DNA from 3 places in the Pseudomonas sp. NBRC 111131 genome. Region 3 is predicted to be linked to each of the others. Evidence: riboswitches for the same ligand, from Rfam matches in the RefSeq annotation. Region 3 holds a riboswitch; each other region holds the start of a gene.
The links. Region 3 has a riboswitch for cobalamin ahead of APH34_RS02680 (ABC transporter ATP-binding protein). Riboswitches for the same ligand answer to the same signal wherever they lie in the genome.
Positions count from the first base shown of each region.

Region 1 (7,164 bases), on a different contig from region 3:
CAGCCCACGGTCGGCCATTCTTCGGTGGACTCCACGACGTTGCGCACGCCCAGGGTACGCAGCATGAAGTCGGCCACGCCCTGTCGGCCGGCGACATAGGGGTCCAGTTCCAGGTCGGCACTGGAGAACCAGAACGCCGCCGACGTGTTGCTCAGGTCCTTGCCGGCCAGCTGTTGCTTGGCGCTGATCAGGCGGGCTTCGAGGTCTGTGTTCAGGGCAGCGCCACGGTCCTGCACGTCAAAAATCTCGGCCAGCTGGCTGACGCTCTTGTAGATGCTCTGGACCTGAAACGCCTGCAGGCGGGTGCCATCGGCGCCCACCAGGTTGTCCTTGCCTTCGCAGTCCGAGGGCAACAGGTAAGTGGGGATGTTCAGTTCGTTGAACTGTTCGCGGGTACCCACCACGCCCTGAGCGCCAACCATCCACTCGAACTGCACGGCGACCAGTTGTGGGCGTTTGCCAACGACGGCCTCGAAGCTCGGGTCGTTGTCGGCCAGCCGCGGCACCTTGTCGTTCAACGTCTTGAATTCTGGCAGCACGTTGTTGAACCACAGCGAGGTGCCTGCCAGTTTGTCACCCAGCCCCAGGGCATAGAGCATTTCGGTGCTGGCCTGGCCGATGGTTACGACGCGCTGGGGGGCGTGGCCGAACGTCTGCGTTACGCCGCAGTTGGCGATAGTCAGCGGGTAGTGGGTGACAGCGGCATGGGCGATGCCGGTGAGGCTCAGGCCGGCGAGCAGGGTGACGAAACGGAGCAACATGCTGGGCGATCTCCTATCGGACAGTCACGGAAGGAACGCACGGACAGGCGTCGCCAAGCGCCCGCGCAAGGTGGGGGCAATACGGCTGGCCAATCCCGGACACCCCGCCGGTTGGTGAATGTAGGCCGGCAGGTCTCCTGACGGGTGCGTCTTGGCCTGGCTCCGCCTTTTTGATTCCGTGGTGGAAACCGGCGGGCCGCATGGTAGACCATCAGGCTGCCGGGTGAAACGCAAATTCAGAACATCGGCGCGGCGCCGAGTTTTGAGTTGTCAGCACCGGCCCTAGCGCCGGCGCTGACACTTCAAATCAAAAACTGTAATCCACCGTCGCGAAATAGGCGCGGGGCGTTCCCATGATCCATTGCTCGCCACTGAAGGCAGCCGCCACGTACTCGCGGTCGAACAGGTTGTTCACCTGCAATCCCAGCCGCACATCCGGCAACACCTGCCAGCCGATGTTGGCATCGACCACGGTGTACCCTGGCGCGCGCTGGGTGTTGGCGGTATTGGCGTAGCGCTCATCCACATAACGGGCGCCGATGCCAGCCTCGACCTGCTGGCCGAAGCCCTTGCTCAACCACAGGTTGGCGGTGCGCCGTGGCACGTTGGCCGGGCGGTTGCCGGCGCGGTCCTGCGGCACGCCGCCGACCATCTGGTCGAAGTCGTCGTACTTGGCGCGTACCACCGAGGCATTGGCCGAAACGTGCCACTGGTGCGCCAAGGCCAGTTCAAGTGTCGCCTCCAGGCCATCGGAGGTCTGTTGCCCGGCCTGCTGTTTTTCGTGGGTGACAGGGTCATCCACCAGCAGTTTTTTCTTGACGATGTGGTAGGCCGCCAGCGTCCATTCACCGCGCCCTTCCCAGAAACGCTGCTTGAGCCCCAGCTCGGTCTGCTTCGACTCGGTCAGGTCGTAGTTCATCTGCGTCGGGTTTAGGCTGATGAGGTTGTTCACCCCGTCCTCACTGGTGGAGTACTGGCCATACAGCGACACGTCATCGTTGACCGCGAACACCAGCCCGGCGCGCCAGTTGCCGCCTTGCAGGCTGCGGTCGCTACGGGTGTCGTTGGTGAGGTTGTCACGGTCGATGTGGTTCTGGTCGCGGCGTACACCGGTCACCAGCGACAGGCGCTCAGTCAGTTGCAGGCGGTTCTCGGCGAACAGGGCGAAGGTATGGGTGGTGGAGAGCGTCTGTGGGCGCAGTGGCGAATCACTGTGGAACCAACCTGGCGTTGGGTTCCATGGGTCGACATAGTCACCAGGCTCAGCATCGATGTACGGCGAGTTGCTGTCGACGTTGAAGCGAATCTTGTTGTACTCGGCACCGACCATCGTCCTGCTCGCCAGGCCGAACAGCGAATGGTCGAAGGTGAAGGTCTGGCGGTCGCCGATCTGTTCCTGGTTGTGCTTGATCTCCAGGTAACTGCCGCGCTGGAGTTGGCCCAGGTCGGCGTCCCAGCTGTAGTCCTCGGCATTGCGCCAGTGGCGGCGGCTCTTGATGTAGTAGAGCTGGTTGCTGGCGCTGAGCTGGTCGTTGAGGGTCCAGTCGGTGGTGAAGCGGGTCCATTCATCGTGGTAGCGCTGCACGTCGTTGTGGATGTTGAAGTTCTTCTTGCGCAGGCTGCTGCGGTAGTGGCCGTCGATCAGCGGCGTGCCGTAGTAGTTGGCCGGCTCGGCATCGCCGCGCTCATGGGCCAGGGTGAAGCTCAGGTCGTCGGTGGCGTCGAAACGCAGCGCGGCACTCAGGGCCAGGCTGCGTGAGTCGGTGCGGTCCACCCAGCCGTTGCCAGCCTGCTGGTTCAGGGTAACCCGGTAGCTCAGGCGCTCGCTGAGGCTGCCGCCGCTGTCCAGGCCCAGTTGCTGGCGGTCCCAGGAGCCGTAGCCCAGGCGCAGGTGGTTGTGAATGTCGCCGGTGAACGGTTTTTTCGGGATGACGTTGACCACCGCACCGGTGGCACCCTCGCCATACAGCACCGAGGCCGGGCCACGGATCACGTCGATGCGCTCGACCATCCAGGGGTCTACCGGGAAGGTCTGGGTACCGGCACCGGTGTACAGGCGTGCGCCATCGAACAGTGTCATCACCGAGCCATGTCCGTCAAAACCGCGAGCCGACAGGCCCGTGCCACCGTCACCCGGGGTGCCGGTGAAGGTGATGCCCGGCGAGCGGGTCACGGCATCCTGAACGGTGACGTTGTTGCGCTGCTGGATTTGTTCGGCCGTGATGCTGCTGGTGCTGGCCGGGGTTTCCAGGGCGCTGAGGTTCAGCCGTGAGCCAGCCTGGGTGGGCGTCGCAAGGTCGACTACCTGAGCATCGCGGGTGTCCGTAATGGCCGTGGAGGGGAGTGCCAGGACCGCCTTGTCGTGGTCGTCGGCCAAGGCCGGGAGGGTGACTGCCAGGCAGGCCGCCAGAGGGTGAAGCTTGAAGAAACGGGACATGTCTTTCCACTGTTGCAGGAATGAATGGATCCCGGTGGAGAACACGCAAAGGCACAACCACGCACGCAGGCGCGCACGCAGATACCGGCCTGCGCCCGCCCACCGCGGGTTGCCAAGTAACGCTTCAGGCCGGTCTCCGGGCTTGCGAGGGTCATGAGGCCTTCACCTTCCCATGCAGGTGCACAGTGGTGTATCGAAGGCATCGCTCGCTTACCGTTGCGGGGGCAGCGCCGGACTTGTCGTGAACCACGACGCACCGGCTTCCCGTTTCACCCTGCGCTCGGCGGCGCAGGACACCTGAAACTGGCGCGCATATGACCATTGGTCAGCGCGCACGTCAATGGGGTACGTAACAACACACAGGGTGCCGTATGTATGCCTGTCAGTGCGCACCCGCCCCCTTGCTCAGGTCACTCTGCGCCCATTGCGTGTAGATGCAGGCATCAGCCACTGCCCAGCGTACCTTCACGCTGGCCCCCGGCTGCATCGCCATGCCTGCCGCAGATAGCGCCTTGACGGTAAGCTCAGTACCGCCGGCGGTGAGCACATGGCAGGTCTGGCTTTCGCCCAGGAACAGCACTTCAGTGACCTTGGCACTGACTTCATTCCAGCCCGCTGGCAGCGGTTGGCGTGCGGCTTGCTCTGTGGTCAGGGCCAGGGCCTTTTCCGGGCGCACCATGATCAGTGCCTCCTGCCCGGTGGCCAGGCCCGCGGTCAGGCGGATCGCTACAGGCTGGCCTTCGAAGCTGGCCGCGCCATGGCTGCTGGCCTTGACCTGAAGGAAATTTGAGTTGCCCAGGAACGACGCAACGAAGGCATTGGGCGGATTCTGGTAGAGGTCGTAGCCGGTGCCGAGGCCGACGACCTTGCCGTGGCTGAAGATGGCGATGCGCTGGGACAGACGCATGGCCTCTTCCTGGTCGTGGGTCACATAGACGATGGTAATGCCCAGCCGACGGTGCAGTTGGCGCAGTTCGTCCTGCAGGTCCTCGCGCAGTTTCTTGTCCAGCGCGCCAAGCGGTTCGTCCATCAACAGGATACGTGGCTCATAGACCAATGCCCGGGCAATGGCCACGCGCTGTTGCTGGCCGCCAGACAGCTGCGCCGGCTTGCGATGGGCGAACGCCTCCAGTTGCACCAGCTTGAGCATGGCCTCGACCCGTTTGTGGGTTTCGCTGGCGCCCAACTTGCGGATGGCGAGCGGGAAGGCGATGTTGTCGCGCACATTCAGGTGCGGAAACAGCGAATAGCGTTGGAACACCATGCCAATGTCACGCTTGTGCGGTGGCACGTTTACCAGCGACTGGCCATCGACCAGGATTTCGCCGCTGCTTGGCGTCTCGAACCCGGCGAGCATCGACAGGGTGGTGGACTTGCCCGAGCCGCTGGAGCCGAGAAAGGTCAGGAACTCACCGTCCTGGATCTCTAGGTTGAGGTTGTCCACGGCGGTGAAGTCGCCGTAGTGCTTGTTCAACCCGCGAAGGCTGACCAGGGGTTTGTGGTGCGCGTTGTCTTTGATGACTGCACTCATTGTTGTTCTCTCCGGGTACTCAAGCGTTGGCGTCGGTACGCCGGCGCAAAGCGGCGGCCACGACCATGACAAGCAGCGACAGGCCGATCAGCAGCGTCGAGGCGACGGCAATCACTGGGCTCAGGTCCTGGCGCAGGGTGGTCCACATTTTTACCGGCAGGGTCTGCAGATCGGGGCTGGCCATCATCACGCTGAGCACCACCTCATCCCACGACACGAGAAAGGCGAACAGCCCGCCGGCAATCATCCCAGGGCGAATGGCCGGGAAGGTCACCTTGAAGATCGCTTGCAGGCGCGAGGCGCCGCAGATCACTGCGGCGTCCTCGATCGACTGGTCGAACAGCTTGAGCGAGTTGATGATCGAAATGATGGTAAAGGGCAGGGCGACGATCACATGGCTGACCACGAAGGCGAACAGCGTGCCGGTGTAGCCAAGCTTGAGGAACAGTGCGTACACCGCCACAGCGATGATCACCAGCGGCACGATCATCGGCATGGTGAACAGGCCATAGAGCAGTTCGCGGCCGGGAAAGCGGCCACGGACCAGGGCGAATGCGGTGGGCAGGCCCAGCAGCACGGCAGCGAGGGTGGTCAGCACCGCGACCTTGAGGCTGGCCAGGGCCGCATCCATCCACTCAGGGTTGGAGAAGAACTGGCCGTACCATTTGAAGGTCCAGCCCGGTGGCGGGAATACCAGCCACTGCGAAGACCCGAACGACAGCAGCACGATGAACACCACCGGCAGCAGCAAAAAGGCCGCGATGACCCCGGTGGTCAGGTACAAGCCCGTACGCAACGGGCGACCCATGGCATTGGGTGACAGGAGCATGGCAAATTACCTCGCGGTGCCAACCGGCGATTCCGGCTGCAGCTTCAGGTACAGGTAGAAGAGCACCAGCGTGATCACTACCAGCAGTGCGGCGGCGGCGCTGGCCAGGCCCCAGTTGAGGAACGACTGCACCTGCTGGATGATGAATTCGGGCAGCATCATGTTCTGCGCGCCACCGAGCAGCGCCGGGGTGACGTAGTAACCGAGCGACATCACGAACACCATCAGCGCACCGGAGAACAGCCCCGAGCGGCACAGCGGCAGGAACACCTTCCAGAAGTTGGTCCACGGGCTTGCCCCGCAGATCGAACCGGCCTGCAGCACCATGGGGTCAATGGCATGCATGGTCGCCTGCAAGGGCAGCACGATGAACGGGATCATGATGTAGCTCATGCCGATCACCACGCCAGTCAGGTTGTGCACCATCTCCAGCGGCGCATCGATGATGCCCAGGGCCATCAGCACCTTGTTGATCACCCCCGAGCTTTGCAGCAGCACCAGCCACGAGTAGGTGCGGGCCAGCAGGCTGGTCCACATCGACAGCAGCACGATGTTCAGCAGCCAGCGGCCCCAGCCGTTGGGCACCAGGGTTATTGCCCAGGCCAGTGGAAAACCCAGCAGGACGCTGATCAGGGTGACCACGCCAGCCACCGAAAAGGTATTGAACAGTACCCGCGCATAGGCCGAATTGGCGAACAGCTGCTCGTAGTTGCCCAAACCCGGCACCGGCTCCAGTACCCCGCGCAGCAGCAGGCCGATCAGCGGGGCGAAAAAGAACAGGCCAAGAAACAGCAGGGCCGGTAGCAGGTTGCGGCTGCCTTTCCAGCGGCGGCTCAGTGGCTCGCGGCGAGGGGCCGCGCCCGTGGGCGCACCTTGCGCGTTGTGCAGGGCGTTGATGGCGACTTTCATTTGACCAACCACTCATTCCAGCGCGCGGCGATGGTTTGGCCGTTCTTGGCCCAGTAGGCGAAGTCCAGTGTCACCTGGTCCTGGACATAGGCGGTTGGCAGGTTGGGCGCGAGATCTTTATCGAGCTTGGCGACGCTGTCGATGTTTACCGGTGCGTACGCCGTCTTGTTGGCGAACTCGGCCTGGCCTTCGGCGCTGCTGGCGTTCGCCAGGAACTTCATGGCGGCGTCCTTGTTCCTGGCGCCTTTGGGGATGACCAGGAAATCGGCCATGACCAGGTTCTGCTTCCAGCTCACGCCCACCGGCGCCCCGTCTTGCTGCAGGGCATAGACGCGGCCGTTCCAGAACTGCCCGAGCGAGGCTTCACCCGAGGCCAACAGCTGCTGTGACTGGGCGCCACCGCCCCACCAGACGATGTCTTTCTTGATCGTGTCGAGCTTTTTGAAGGCGCGATCCAGGTCCAGTGGGTAGAGCTTGTCGGCGGGCACACCGTCGGCCAGCAGGGCCAGCTCCAGCACGCCGGGGCTAGGCCATTTGTACAGGGCGCGCTTGCCTGGGAACGTCTTGGTGTCGAACAAGGCGCTCCAGTCGACTGGTTTGTTGGCGCCGAGCTTGCTCTCGTTGTAGCCGAGCACGAAAGAGAAGAAGAACGAACCCACGCCATGGTCGGAGACAAAGCGCGGGTCGATCTTGTCGC
Region 1 is NZ_BCBH01000012.1:68,595-75,758, forward strand. Features, by position in the region: gene APH34_RS13495 (ABC transporter substrate-binding protein) at 1-761, opposite strand, end outside; gene APH34_RS13500 (TonB-dependent siderophore receptor) at 1,069-3,198, opposite strand; cobalamin riboswitch at 3,308-3,514, opposite strand; gene APH34_RS13505 (ABC transporter ATP-binding protein) at 3,581-4,729, opposite strand; gene APH34_RS13510 (ABC transporter permease) at 4,749-5,558, opposite strand; gene APH34_RS13515 (ABC transporter permease) at 5,565-6,467, opposite strand; gene APH34_RS13520 (polyamine ABC transporter substrate-binding protein) at 6,464-7,164, opposite strand, start outside.
Region 1: another riboswitch for cobalamin. It lies ahead of APH34_RS13500 (TonB-dependent siderophore receptor); the one in region 3 lies ahead of APH34_RS02680 (ABC transporter ATP-binding protein).

Region 2 (7,164 bases), on a different contig from region 3:
GGGGAGCCAGCGCCTTCTACCATCACCACGGGGTAGGCATCACTGAGGCGCTGGTGGGAGGCCAGCACCGCCTGCATGGCGATAGCCTTGTAGTCGTGATAGGCCACCGCGTTCATGCTGGTGACCGCCCGGCCATGGATGATCACTTGAGCGCCGGTGTCGCTGTTGGGCTTGAGCAGTACCGGGTTCATGTCGGTGTGCGGGGCCAGCCGACAGGCCTGGGCCTGCACCGCCTGGGCCCGGCCGATCTCACCGCCGTCGGCCGTCACGGCGCTGTTGAGTGCCATGTTCTGCGGCTTGAACGGCACCACGGCAACGCCCTGGCGCAGCAGCCAGCGGCACAGGGCAGTGACCAGCGTGCTCTTGCCAGCATCGGAGGTGGTGCCTTGCACCATGAGGGTGGTCATGCCATTTCCTTCTGATAAGCGAGCAGCGCCTGGGCCAGGCGCTGCTCATCCGCCGAGCACGCGGGCAGGCCCAGGCGGACGGCAAGTGGCTGCTCGAACAAGCGCACCAGGATGCCGCGACGGGCGAGAAACTCATGCAACGCCGCGGCGTGCTCGCTGCGCACGTACTGGAACAGGTCGCAACCGCCGCTGGGGGCCAGGCCTGCGCGCTGCAACAACGTGGCCAGCCGCTGGCTGGCCTGCGCGCATCGGCTTATCTGGGCCTGGTGTGCGGCCCGATCGGCGAAACAGCGCTGAGCCAGCACCCGGGTGGGGCCACTGACTGTCCAGGGTCCAAGAGCATCGGCCAACCGATGCAGCAAGGGCAGCTCAGCAACAACACAACCCAGGCGCACACCGGCCAGGCCAAAGAATTTGCCGAACGAGCGCAGCACGATCAGGCCCGGCCGCTCAGCGCAGTCGACCACGCTGTACTCGGGGGTGTTGTCCATGAATGCTTCGTCCACCAACAGCCAGCCGCCACGCGCAGCCAGGCGAGCATGCCAGGCGAGCAGGCGTTCACGAGAGATGCGGCAACCGGTGGGGTTGTTCGGGTTGACCAGCACCAGCACGTCGAGCTCGTCGAGGCAGGCTTCGATTTGGGTTTCATCCAGCTCGACCAGGGTGTGCCCTGCCCGCCGCCAGGCATGTGGATGCTCGGCATAACAAGGCGACATCACGCCTACGCGGCTGCTCGGGCGCAACAGCGGCAATGCCTGAATCGCCGCCTGGGAACCGGCGACCGGGAGCAGTTGGCGGGCCCCGTAATAGCGGCGCGCCGCGTCTTCGAGGCCATCTTCCACCTCTGGCAAGCGAGCCCAGGCGTCCACGGGGATCGGTGGAATCGGGAAGGGCCACGGCGCGATGCCGCTGGACAGGTCGAGCCAGGCTTCACGGGCAATCCCGTACCGTTGGACAGCGCGCAGCAAACGGCCTCCGTGTTCAAGCATTGAGGTACGCTCCCAGGCAGATCACGAGCAGCCACAGCCACACGCTGCGCTGCACCAGGCTCCAGCCACGCTCGATGGCATCGGCATCAGCCATGGGGCCCTCCCCCAGGCGAGGGCGCTCATGCAGTTCACCGTGGTATACCGCCGGCCCGCCGAGCTCGACCCCCAGCGCTCCAGCGCCTGCCGCCATCACCGGCCCGGCGTTGGGGCTGTCCCACAAGGGCCCCTGCTTGCGCCAGCAGGCCAGCGCCAGGCGAGTCTTGCCCAGCAGCGCATAGGTCAGCGCCACCAGCCTGGCGGGAATATAGTTGAGCACATCGTCGATGCGCGCCGCGCACCAGCCGAAACGCTCGAAGCGTTCGTTGCGGTAGCCCCACATGGCATCCAACGTATTGCTCAGGCGATACAGCACCACGCCGGGCGCCCCCGCCACGATGAACCAGAATAACGCGGCGAACACTGCATCGCTGCCGTTCTCCAGTACCGACTCAGTCGCAGCCCTGGCCACGGCAGGCTCATCCAGCTCGCGGGTTTCACGGCTGACCAGAAAGCCGACGCGGCGGCGCGCCTCCTCCAGGTCGCCCTGGCGCAGGGCGCTGGCAACCGGCACCACGTGTTCACCCAGGCTGCGCAAACCCACGGCGCAATACAGCGCCAGCACGTCCACCAGCCAACCAATGTAGGGCAGCCAGGACAGAATCAGCGCCAGCAAGGTCAGGGGCACCACGGCCAGGAACCACGCGCTGACGCCGTGGCTGCGCCAGCCGCGCCCGCCCGCGTTCAGGCGCCGCTCCAGGCTCGACGCCAAGTTGCCAAAGGCCACCAAGGGATGGCGCCGTTGCGGCTCACCGAACAACGCATCCAAGGCCACCCCGGCCACGGTCAGCAACGCCACGCTCATGGGTGCTCTCCCCAGTGGTTTTCATAGAGCAGGTCGCTCAATGGCCGTTCCTCGGCCCAGTGTTCCATGACCAGCATCGGTGCTGGATAGAATGCAGTCACAGGCCCCAGGCACAGTATCGCCACCGGTTTGGCCCCCGCAGGCATACCCAGCAGCTCGCCCAGCGCCTGCGGATCGAACAGGGACACCCAGCCCAGACCCAACCCTTCGGCACGGGCCGCCAGCCAGAGGTTTTGTATGGCGCAGGCCAGCGAGGCAAGGTCCATTTCCGGCAGGGTCCGGCGGCCAAAAATGTGCGGTTCGCGGTTGTCCATCAGCGCCGCCACCAACAGTTCGGCACAGTCGTTGATGCCTTCGACCTTGAGCGTCATGAACGCATCGCTGCGCTCGCCCAGGGCGTGTGCCGTGCGTACGCGCTCCTGCTCGACCAATGCCTGAATGCGCCCGCGCAGGTCGCTCTGGGTAATGCGAATGAAACGCCAGGGCTGCATCAGGCCAACGCTGGGGGCCTGATGGGCTGCGCCGAGCAGGCGGCCCAGCAGGTCAGGGGCAACGGCACCACCGGCGAAGTGGCGCATGTCACGGCGCTCACCAATGGCTCGGTAGACGGCGGCGCGCTCGGCGTCACTGAAGGCATGTTCGCTCATGGTCGCAACAACGCCGCCGCCGCATCAGGGTTGGAAGGGAAATAAAAATGCACATACGAGGCTGTCAGGCGACCCCGGCGGTACACCGCTTCGTTGCCACGCCCACCATTGGGGCTCAGGCCGCGGGCGATGGGTTCGAGGGCGGTGCTGGTCAGCGAATGATGGTAGGTGTGCCCGCGCAGGGTGCCCTCCGGCAGCTCCACCGCTTGCAGTGCAAGGGCCGCCAGGCGCTTCTGCATAACGGCTTCGCCCGGCAGCAGGCCGAGCAGCTCGGCACGCTCACCGGCAACGTCGGTCAGGGCATCGAGCAGGTACAACATGCCGCCACATTCGGCCAGCAGAGGTTTGCCTGCGCCGTGGTGGGCGCGGATCGCCTGGCACATCGGCGTATTGGCCGCCAGTGCGTGGTGGTGCAGTTCAGGGTAACCGCCGGGCAGGTACAGGCTATCCACTGCTGGCAGCTCACGGTCGTGCAACGGTGAGAAGAATGCCAGTTGCGCGCCCAGGTTGCGCAGCAGGTCAAGGTTGGCGCCGTAGGTGAAGGCAAACGCCTCATCCTTCGCCACGCCAATGCGCACCCCGGCCAGCGGCGTGGCACACGGCTGCGGCTCGGCTTCGGCGAAGCCCACAGGGGGTGGCAAGGCTGCGTCGCAACTGTCCCCCAGCGCCTGCGCGGCGGCATCCAGGCGTGCATCCAGGTCGTTCAACTCACTGGCCTGTACCAGCCCCAGGTGGCGGCTGGGCAGCTCGATCCCACGCTCGCGCGACAGCCCGCCATACCAGCGCAAGCCTTCGGTCAGGCTACCCTCAAGCAGTTGAGCATGGCGCAGGCTACCCACCCGGTTGGCCAGTACACCGGCGAACGGCAGGTCAGGCTGGTAGCGCGCCAGCCCCAGGGCCAGCGCGCCGAACGTCTGGGCCATGGCGGTGCCATCAATCACCGCCAGCACCGGCACGCCGAAGTGGCGGGCCAGGTCGGCGCTCGAGGGCGTGCCGTCGAACAAACCCATCACCCCCTCGATGAGGATCAGATCGGCCTCGCCCGCCGCTTCCCACAACAGGCGACGGCTTTCCTGCGCGCCAATCATCCACAGGTCGAGTTGATAAACCGGCGCCCCACTCGCCCGCTCCAGGATCATTGGGTCGAGAAAGTCCGGCCCGCACTTGAACACCCGTACCTTGCGCCCCAGGTTGCGGTGCAGACGTGCCAGGGCCGCGGTAACGGTGGTCTTGCCCTGGCCGGAAGCCGGCGCGGCAATCAGTACGGCCGGACAATGTCGCGCGTGGCTCACAGTTCGACGCCCTTCTGCGCGCGGATGCCCGCCTGAAAGGCATGCTTGAGCATGCCCATCTCGGTGACGGTATCCGCCAGTTCGATCATTTCGGCCTTGGCCGCACGCCCCGTGACGATGACATGCTGCATGGGCGGACGCGCCTGGATATCCGAAAGTACCTGATCGAGGTCGAGGTAGCCGTGCTTCAGCGCAATGTTCAACTCATCGAGCACCACGAACTGTACGCTTGGGTCTTGCAGCAACTGCCGCGAAACCACCCAGGCCGCTTCGGCGGCGGCGATGTCACGCTGGCGGTCCTGGGTTTCCCAGGTGAAGCCCTCGCCCATCACGTGGTAACGCACCTGTTCGGGGAAGCGGCGGAAGAACAGCTCTTCGCCGGTACTGTTGCGCCCCTTGATGAACTGCACCACGCCGCACTGCATGCCGTGGCCCAAGGCGCGGGCCAGCATGCCGAACGCCGAACTGCTTTTGCCTTTGCCGTTGCCGGTCAGGACCAGCAGCAGCCCGCATTCGTTAGGGGAATTGGCGATACGCTCGTCGATGATCGCCTTCTTGCGCTGCATGCGCGCCAGGTGGCGTTCGTCGCGTTCGGTGGGTTCGCTCATGAAGGTTCTCCGCAGGCTGACGCCACGCGAAGAAGCGGCGACAGGTCGATAGACAGGCAGACGGGGAACGCGCAGGGGCCGTGGCCGGGATGCCACGGTGCACCGCGCATCACCCTCCGTGATGCCGTTGGCAGTGACAGGCCGGTCTCCGGGCTCGTGAGCGGGCCTTTGGCCCAAGCCTGCGCGCCTTCCCGGGTGCGTGCACCCAGTGGCCCTGCGCGGCCTTCGACTCACCTACCGTTGCGGGGGCAGCGCCGGGATCGCACCTTGTGGCGCCCACCGGCTTCCCAGTTTCACCCTGCCCAGACGGGGCTGGCAGGGCACCTGAAACACGCCGCGAAGGTTAGAGGGTTGCACCGGGAGCGTCAATCGAACAGGGCCGAATTAGCCCGTATCAATGGCCGATCCGTCAGCTTGTGCCACACTGACAGCAAGTGATATCACATGGCTATCACCGTAGCGCTGAACGCGATCATAACGATAAAGGAGAGCGCAGCATGCAAGGCCAACTCATCAACAACCCGCGCCTGGAGTTCCTCAGACCGGTACTGGAGCGCTGGGTCGATTGCATCGACCGCTTCAACCAGTACGCCGGTGATGCCGACGCCGCTTACTGGCATGGCGCCGCCGCCAACGCTGGCGTGCTCGCAGCGGCAGCGTGGCAGGCCGAACTGGCGGCGCTGCAGCAGTTTCCAAGCAAGAAACAACGGGACGAGGGCGAGCGCGAAGGGCGTTGCGACCTGGCAATCGTCAGCGCCGACGAGGCACTTTACCTGAGCATCGGCCAGCGCTGGCCAAAGCTTGCCCGACTGGACGCGGCCACCGCCCTGCAAGAAACCGCCGCTCAGGCCCGCCAGGTGGCCTACTCCAGCCAGCTGAAAGCCGGCGCGCTGTTCGTCAGCCCATGGAAGGCTGGCCAGCATGCCAGCCCAGAAGAACTGCAGGACTGGGTCGATGATTTACAGAAGCACTCCGCCTGCGCCATTGCCTGGTACTTCCCCTACGCGTACCGCAAGCTGCACAACGAATTGGGACACTATTTCCCCGGGGTAGCACTGCTGCTCAAGCAGGCCTGAACCACCGCCGTCAAACCACGCTCTGATCATTAAAGCGTAACGTTTGAGGGCGGCGAACATGAAACGCATCGGCATCGTCTTACCGTGGCTGTTCGGCGCCTGTCTGACAGGGTGTGGCGACACTGCCTTGCTGAGTGTGGATGACGGCAGCGGCACCTCGCCACAACTGCCCGCCCCCCACAAGACCTTGCTCCCAACGGTCAATATCGCCCCCGCCGTCGGCTGGCCGGGCGGTGCCAAGCCGAAAGCCGCCACCGGCCTGCAGGTGGTGGCCTTTGCCGACAAGCTCGACCATCCGCGCTGGCTCTACGTGCTGCCGAACGGTGACGTTCTGGTGGCTGAAACCAACGCCCCACCCAAACCCGATGACGGCAAGGGCATACGTGGGTGGATCATGGGCAAGGCAATGCAGCGGGCCGGAGCAGGCGTGCCCAGCGCCAACCGCATTACCTTGCTGCGTGACGCCGACCATGATGGCGTTGCTGAAATACGCACCACGTTCCTCGACGGACTCAACTCACCGTTCGGCATGGCCTTGGTCGGCAATGACTTCTATGTTGCCGACACCGACAAGCTGCTGCGCTTTCACTATCCGCCAGGCGCCACCCAGCTTCGCGAGCACGGAACGCAGGTCGTCGCGTTGCCTGGGGGCCCCCTGAACCATCACTGGACCAAAAATGTGATTGCCAGTGCCGATGGCAAGCACCTGTATGTGACGGTGGGTTCCAACAGTAACGTAGGGGAAAACGGCCTCGACCAGGAACAGGGCCGTGCAGCGATCTGGGACGTCGATGCCGCCACTGGCGCACATCGGCTCTATGCATCAGGCCTGCGCAACCCCAATGGGTTGGCCTGGGAGCCACGCACCGGCCGGCTGTGGACGGCAGTCAACGAGCGGGACGAGATTGGCAGTGACCTGGTGCCTGATTACATCACCTCGGTCAAAGAGGGCGGTTTCTATGGCTGGCCGTACAGCTACTACGGCCCACACGTCGATAAGCGCGTACAGCCGCAAGATCCGCAAAAGGTCGCACAGGCATTGGTCCCGGACTATGCGGTAGGCCCGCATACCGCCTCATTGGGCTTGGCATTCGCCCAGCCGCAGACGTTGCCAGCGCCCTTCGACCGCGGTGCATTCGTGGGCCAGCACGGCTCGTGGAACCGAAAGCCACACAGCGGCTACAAGGTCATTTTCGTGCCGTTTGACAGCACAGGGAAACCAGTCGGCAAACCACTCGATCTGC
Region 2 is NZ_BCBH01000005.1:194,721-201,884, forward strand. Features, by position in the region: gene APH34_RS07490 (cobyric acid synthase) at 1-407, opposite strand, end outside; gene cobD (threonine-phosphate decarboxylase CobD) at 404-1,396, opposite strand; gene cbiB (adenosylcobinamide-phosphate synthase CbiB) at 1,389-2,297, opposite strand; gene bluB (5,6-dimethylbenzimidazole synthase) at 2,294-2,944, opposite strand; gene APH34_RS07510 (cobyrinate a,c-diamide synthase) at 2,941-4,236, opposite strand; gene cobO (cob(I)yrinic acid a,c-diamide adenosyltransferase) at 4,233-4,844, opposite strand; cobalamin riboswitch at 4,966-5,187, opposite strand; gene APH34_RS07520 (hypothetical protein) at 5,342-5,920, shown strand; gene APH34_RS07525 (sorbosone dehydrogenase family protein) at 5,979-7,164, shown strand, end outside.
Region 2: another riboswitch for cobalamin. It lies ahead of cobO (cob(I)yrinic acid a,c-diamide adenosyltransferase); the one in region 3 lies ahead of APH34_RS02680 (ABC transporter ATP-binding protein).

Region 3 (7,164 bases):
ACACTGCGCGAGAGCGAAGAGCGGTTGCGGGCGGTCTTCGAACTGGCCAATGACGCCATGGCCTTCGTCGACCTGGAAGGCCGTTGGTTGATGGTTAACGACGCCTTCACCCGGCTTACCGGCCAGGGTATCGAGCAATTGGCGAGCACCCCTCTGCACACCCTGTTCGACGACGGCCCTCAGCTGTTGAGCGCTATCCTCCAGGCGCCGCAGGGCATCGTCGAGCACCGGGTCAGCCTGCCTCGCCCAGAGGCGCCGCCACTCGCTGCGGTGCTCAAGGCCAAGCTGTACCGCGAACAGGGCGCTGGCAAACCGTCCCAGCTGGTGCTGGTGTTGACCGCCCTCTGAATGCCCCTTCACCTGCTTTCGAGAATGGATGTATGAATAGCGACGCTCACCCGCCTGAAACCAAGAAACGTCGGACGCGTATCGACCCCGAGGCGCGGCGCAAGGCGATCGTCGAGGCGACCATGCGCTGCATCACGCGCTATGGCCATGCCGGCAGCACGGTAGAGCGGATTTGCGCAGAAGCCGGCATTTCGGTTGGCCTGATCGGGCATCACTTCTCCGGCAAGGATGAACTGATGCTCTCGACGTATCAGGAGCTCACCAACCAACTGCGCGAAGAAACCCGCAAGTTCATCGAGACCAAGGGCGGCTCGGCCGAAGACCGGCTGTTGGCGATCATCCGTTCCTCCTTTCGCGGCAAGATCTTCAACGAATTCATCCTCACCACCTGGCTGGGCTTCTGGGGCGCGGCGGTGTCGTCCGACGAGCTGCGGGCGCTGAACAAAAAGCTCTACAGCGATTACCGCAAGGAAGTGGAGGGGGTGTTCAAGGAAATCGCCGCCGAGCGCGCCGTGGTGATCGATGCCAAGGCGGCGGCCTTGACCATCACTGCCCTGATCGACGGCTTCTGGCTGGAGTGGGCCTTGGACCATAAGGCCTTCAGCGCGAAAAAGGCAGAAAAGTGCTGCATCATGACCGCGCAGATGTTCCTGCAAACCGCCACGGCGTGACCCGCGACCGGCGCACGCATTCGCCATCGCTGAGCTGCCCCCCGAAAAGGCGCCGATCAGGGTATAGCGCGACGGTTTGGCAATCAGCCTATGCCAGGCGCTGTGCCAGCGACTTGAACAGCGCCGCGTACAGCCGCTCGACCTCGGGCAAGGCTCGCGCCCGCAGGCACCCATGGACCAGCCCCTGGCCCGGGAAGTAATCCACCGGCACGCCAGCGTGGCGCAGCCGTTGGGCGTAGTGCAGGCCGTCATCGCGCAGCGGGTCGAACTCGGCGACGCCGATGAACGCCGGAGCCAGGCCGGCAAGCGGGTCGGCATACAGCGGCAGGGCCAGTGGATCGCGCTGCTGGGCGGGTTGAGGCAGATAGGCGTCCAGGCACGCCAGCAGGTCCTGAGTGGACAGCAGCGGGGCATCGGCGCAGTCGCGCCGTGAAGCGGTGGTGTCGTTGCCCAGGGCCGGGTAGATCAACGCCTGTACCCGTGGCTGTGCCTCGCCAGCATCGCGCAATGCCAGGCACAGCGCTGCAGCCAGGTTACCACCGGCGCTGTCGCCCACCACCGCCAGGCGTGTGCGGTCGATGGGTGTGCCTAACGCCCCGTCGCGCACTGCACGCCAGGCGGCCAGGCTGTCCTGCAGCGCCGCGGGGAAGGGGTGTTCCGGCGCGAGGCGATAATCCACCGCCACCACCAGCAGGCCCAAGTGCGCGGCCAGCTCGGCGCAGAAGAAACGGTGCGAATCCAACCCTCCGAGCATCCAGCCGCCGCCGTGCAGGAACAGCACCGCGGGCCAGCCGCTGGCCGGTGCTGAGCGGGCAGGATAGAACAGGCGCAGTGGCGTGAGCCCGGCCAGGGCCAGATCCCGGACCTCAAGCGCTGGTGGGCATGCCGGGGTGAACGCTGCCGCCATGCGCGCGTAGGCCGCACGCTGCGCATCCAGGGACGGGTCGGCCGTACTGAACGCGCGGGTGTGTTCGATGAAGGCTGCCATGCCGGCAGACAGTGGATAGGTGACCATGGCTTCGGGGTTCACGTTGGTTTCCTGGCTGCTGGCATCTGAATGCCCTGCGCGGCGGGCCACGCAGGAAGGGGGGCAGTGCGTCACTTTAGGGCCAGCTGCGCGGCATCGGCCGGCTGGCCGTCGAAGCGGGTCACCCCGGCGAGCCAGGCGCTGACCTGCTCGGGGTGGGCCTTGAGCCACGCTCGTGCGGCGTCCAGCGGCGGCTTGCGCTCGAGGATCGGCGCCATCACCTGGCTCACTTGCAGGCTGTTGAACCGCAGATTGTGCAACAGCGTGGCGACATTTGTGCACTGCTGCTGGTAGCCGGCAGCGGTCATGATGGAAACCGTGGCGGCACCTTCGTCCGGGCCGAACACGCCGTCGCTGCCAGAGAGGTACTTCATGTCGATCTGCAGGTTCATCGGGTGAGGCTTCCAGCCAGCGAATACCACCCACTGCTCGCGCTTGATGGCGCGCTTCACCGCGGTGAGCATGCCTGCCTCGCTGGACTCCACCGCCTGGAAGCCCTGCAGGCCGAACGTGTTGTCGGCAATCATCTGCGCGGTGATGCGATTGGCGCCGCTGCCCGGCTCGATCAGGTAGATCCGGTTGTTGAGCTTGTCGCGAAAGCGGGCAATGTCGGCGAAGGTTTTCAAGCCGCCCTCATAGGCGTAGGCGGGCACCGCGTAGGTAGACTGCGCATCCCCCAAGGTCGCGGGGCTGATGACCTCGATCTGCTGTTTGTCCAGGTAGGGCTGGGCCACGGCCTGCATGGTCGGTTGCCAGTAGCCAAGGAACACATCGAGGCGCTTCTCGGCCATGCCGGCGAGGATGATCTGCTGTGAGGCGCTGGTCTGCTTGACCTTGTAGCCCAACCCGTCCAGCAGGGCTTGTGCCACCGCGCTGCTGGCGACCACGTCGGTCCAGTTCACCGCGCCCATGCGTACTGTCTGACAGGCTGCCGGCTCTGCGGCCCAGGTGCCGCTGGCGAAGGTGAGCAGCGCGGCACACGCGGCCGTTGTGATCGATAGCTTCATGACTTATTCCCTCGAGGCCTTCATGGCAATGGTTATCGTTGTTGTGTCATGGCCGCCGTGGCGGTGGCTGGTGCTCACGTTACGCAAAGCCTGCAAGCAAAATCCGCACCCTGGCGACCTGCACTAGCACGCTGTCGACATGGTTGTGATCGGGAGGTGCTGCGCGGTGCTCGCGGGCATCCCACGCATACCGAGCGGTTGACGCCGCGGCATTTTGATGGTCATCTGCGCCCCTGTTTCAGGTGTCCCTTGCCGCCGAGCAAGGGGTGAAACGGGAAGCCGGTTCGTCATCGATCGATGATCAGTCCGGCGCTGCCCCCGCAACGGTATGCGAGCGAAGCATCCGAAAGACCACTGTGCCACGGCATGGGAAGGTGGATGCCTCATGACCCTCGCGAGCCCGGAGACCGGCCTGACGCATTGTTTGTCACACCCGCGGTGGGCGGGCGCAGGCTGGTTTTCGTCGGTGAATGCGCCTGCGATGAGCCTATGCGTTGTTCCCTCCGGGATTCTTTCATTCCTGTTCAAGTGGAACGACATGTCCCGTTACTCGCTGTTCAATACGCTGCTGCGTGCCCCCTGGCGCCCTGGAAATGAGCCGCATGGCCAGCCTTAGCATCGAGGGCCTGGATTGGGTGCTCCATGAGCGGGGTCGTGAGCCGCGGCGGCTCCTGCAAGGCGTTGACCTGCAGGTGAGCAGAGGCGAGTTCGTCGGCCTGATAGGCCCGAACGGCAGTGGCAAGACCAGCCTGCTGCGCTGCGCCTACCGCGCCAATGCCCCGGCTGCAGGGCGGGTCAGCCTGGGCCCTGATGATCTCTGGCAACGCAACGCGCGCTGGTGCGCACAACGTATCGCGGTGGTCCTTCAGGAGTTTCCCGACGAGTTCGGCTTGAGTGTTGGCGACGTGGTTGCCATGGGGCGCACGCCCCACAAGGGCCTGTTCGATGGCGACAGCGCCGAAGATGCCCGGCAGGTGGTGCAGGCGCTTGCGCAAGTCGGCTTGGGCGAACACCACGAGCGCACCTTTGCCACGCTGTCCGGGGGTGAGAAGCAGCGTGTTCTATTGGCCCGCGCGCTGGTGCAGGCGCCTGAGCTGCTGATCCTCGATGAGCCCACCAATCACCTTGACCCACGCTACCAGCTGGCGTTGCTCCAGCACCTGAGGAGCCTGGGCCTGAGTATTCTGGCCAGCTTTCATGACCTGAACCTGGCGGCAGCCTTTTGTGACCGGCTGTACGTCATCGAGGCGGGGCGCATCGTCGCCAGTGGTACGCCACAGCAGGTACTAACCAGCAGCCTGCTCAAGCAGGTATTTGGCGTCGAGGCGCTGGTCGATCCACATCCGCTGCATCCCTATCCACGCATTACCTGGATCACCCGGCCATGAGTTTTCGTACCCTGATCGGTCTGTTGGCAGTCGTGTGGGCGTTGCCCGCGATGCCCAGTGACTACCCCTTGAGCGTGCGCAGCTGCGAGCGCGACGTGTCGTTCAGCAAGCCCCCGCAGCGGGTAGTGGTGCACGACGTCAACATGACGGCCATGTTGCTGCACCTGGGTCTGCGCGATCGCATCGCCGGTTATACCGGCTTCACCCGCAACAAGCACCGTGACCTGTGGATCGACCAGGCACTGGACGGTGTACCGCAACTGGCGCGTCGGTCTGCCTCTGTCGAAACGTTGCTGGCGGCCGATGCCGACTTGTTCTTCGCCGGCTGGAACTACGGCATGCACGTTGGCGGCCCGGTCACGCCCGCTGCGCTGGCGCCGTTCGGCATCCCGGTGTATGAACTGAGCGAGTCCTGTTCATGGGTCATGGCTCAGCAACGTGCCAGCCTCGATGATGTTTACCGCGACCTGGGCAACCTTGGGCGGATCTTTTCCGTGACGTCCCGCGCCGACACGCTGATTGCCCGGATGCGTAGCCGTATCGCTGAGGTCCAGCGAAGGGTGGCGCAGGTGCAGGCCCGGCCCCGGGTGTTTCTCTATGACAGTGGCGAAGACCGGCCAACCACGTCTGGGCGGCTGGGCATGCCCCAGGCCCTGATCGACGCCGCGGGTGGCCGTAACGTGATGGATGATGTCGGCGCCAGCTGGACCCAGGTGAACTGGGAAAGCGTGGTGGAACGCGACCCAGAAGTGATTCTGATCGTCGACTATGGCCCGCGCAGTTGGCAGGAAAAACGTGATTTCCTGCTGCATCAGCCCGCGCTGCAAGACGTGCCAGCGATTCGCGACCAGCGCTTCATAGTGCTGAGCTACCTGCAGGTCACACCTTCCGTCGAAAATGCCCAGGCGATCGAAAAACTCGCCGGGGCGCTGCACCCCCCGCTGTTCCAGGGCGCGGCGCGGTGATCGGCGTGCGCACTGCCACCGGGTATCGGTGGCTCATCGTTCTGCTGGCTTTCGGGTTGCTGGCGTCCTGCATCATCGCCCTGGCTTTCGGCCCGGCATCGGTGCCGCTGGCCAGCGTGGCAGGGATCGTTGGCCAGCAATTGGGCTTTGCCGTACCGGGTGAGTGGACCACCAGCCAGGCACACATTGTCTGGCTGATACGCGCACCGCGCGTGGTGCTCGGTGCATTGGTGGGCGCCGGGCTTGCCTTGGTGGGCACCGCGTTGCAGGCCGTCACGCGCAATCCACTGGCCGACCCGCATCTGCTGGGTGTCAGCTCCGGAGCGGCGTTGGGCGCGGTGCTGGTGATGCTGTACCTGGGCGAGTTCATCGGTGTGTTCAGCCTGCCGCTGGCGGCATTTGTGGGGGCGGCGGGCAGCATGGTGCTGGTGATCCTGGTGGCTCGACGCAATGGCCGCCTGGAAAGCGACCGCTTGCTGCTGGCAGGGGTCGCGGTTTCGTTCGTGCTGATGGCCCTGGTGAACCTGCTGCTGTACACCGGCGATCAGCATGCCAGCGCGTCGGTGCTGTTCTGGATGTTGGGCGGGCTGGGTTCGGCACGTTGGCCGGTAATCTGGCTGCCGGCGCTGTGCGTGCTGCTGGGGCTGATCGCCCTGCAGATGATGGGGCGTGGGCTCAATGCACTGATGAGCGGTGAACAGACAGCTGTAAGCCTGGGCTTCAGTGGCCGGCGCTTGCGCCTGCAGGTGTTCATCTGTACCTCGCTGCTGACCGGTGTGCTGGTGTCGCTCTCAGGTGCCATTGGTTTCGTCGGCCTGATGGTGCCGCACATGGCACGTGCCCTGGTCGGTGCGCAGAACCGGCGGCTGCTCCCTGTGAGCGCGTTGTTGGGTGCGGTCTTCCTGGTCTGGGTGGATGTGGCAGCCCGCACCTTGATCGCACCCGAAGACCTGCCGATCGGTATCGCAACGGCAGCGTTGGGTGGGGTGTTCTTCATCTTGCTGCTCAAACGCTAACCGCCAGGGCGGCTGACCGCTCGCTGCGCGCGCGCCGATGAACAACGATGCCTCGTTGTCGCTGATGTATCACTCTGTATCGAGACGCATGCCTGGCTGATTTGCTTACAAATGCCTCTGCCGCTTGATACGCCCCGGATACATGCCTAAGGCCAAATGAGCCAGCCCGAACGAACAGCCCATCAGCCTGTTGTTCGGGCACTTTCGCCCTTGAGGCATGACCGTGCGGCCCGGCCGCACACCTGATCTGGAGAAGCACCATGACCCGTATCGCGACCCCCAACAAGACCCGCCTTGGCCTGCTGAGCATTGCCCTGATCGGTGGTATCAACCTGGCCTCCTCGGCGTTTGCGGTCGAAGCAATGCCTCAGGGCTACCAGCTCGCGGCGGCCGAAAAGGCCGGTGAAGGTAAATGTGGCGAGGGCAAGTGCGGTGGTAGTGGCGCCAAGGCCAAAGCCACCCAGGCCGAAGGCAAGTGCGGGGAAGGCAAGTGTGGCGACGCCTCGTTCGCCCGCACCGACACCGATCACGATGGCCGCGTCTCCCGTGCCGAGCTGTTGGCCGTGGCGCCGGGGGCCAATGCCGAGTTCGATGCCATCGATACCAACCACGATGGCTACCTGTCCGAAGCTGAGGTGTACCAGTACCGCAAGCACCAGTTCGAGGCCAACGGCAATCCGTTCCCGGCCGACCTGTACAGCAAGCTGAGCCAGGCCAAGAACTGATCCGCGCACGCATCCTC
Region 3 is NZ_BCBH01000002.1:123,336-130,499, reverse strand. Features, by position in the region: gene APH34_RS02700 (PAS domain S-box protein) at 1-348, shown strand, start outside; gene betI (transcriptional regulator BetI) at 381-1,019, shown strand; gene APH34_RS02690 (alpha/beta hydrolase) at 1,108-2,007, opposite strand; gene choX (choline ABC transporter substrate-binding protein) at 2,118-3,053, opposite strand; cobalamin riboswitch at 3,277-3,484, shown strand; gene APH34_RS02680 (ABC transporter ATP-binding protein) at 3,656-4,441, shown strand; gene APH34_RS02675 (ABC transporter substrate-binding protein) at 4,438-5,406, shown strand; gene APH34_RS02670 (iron ABC transporter permease) at 5,406-6,422, shown strand; gene APH34_RS02665 (EF-hand domain-containing protein) at 6,683-7,147, shown strand.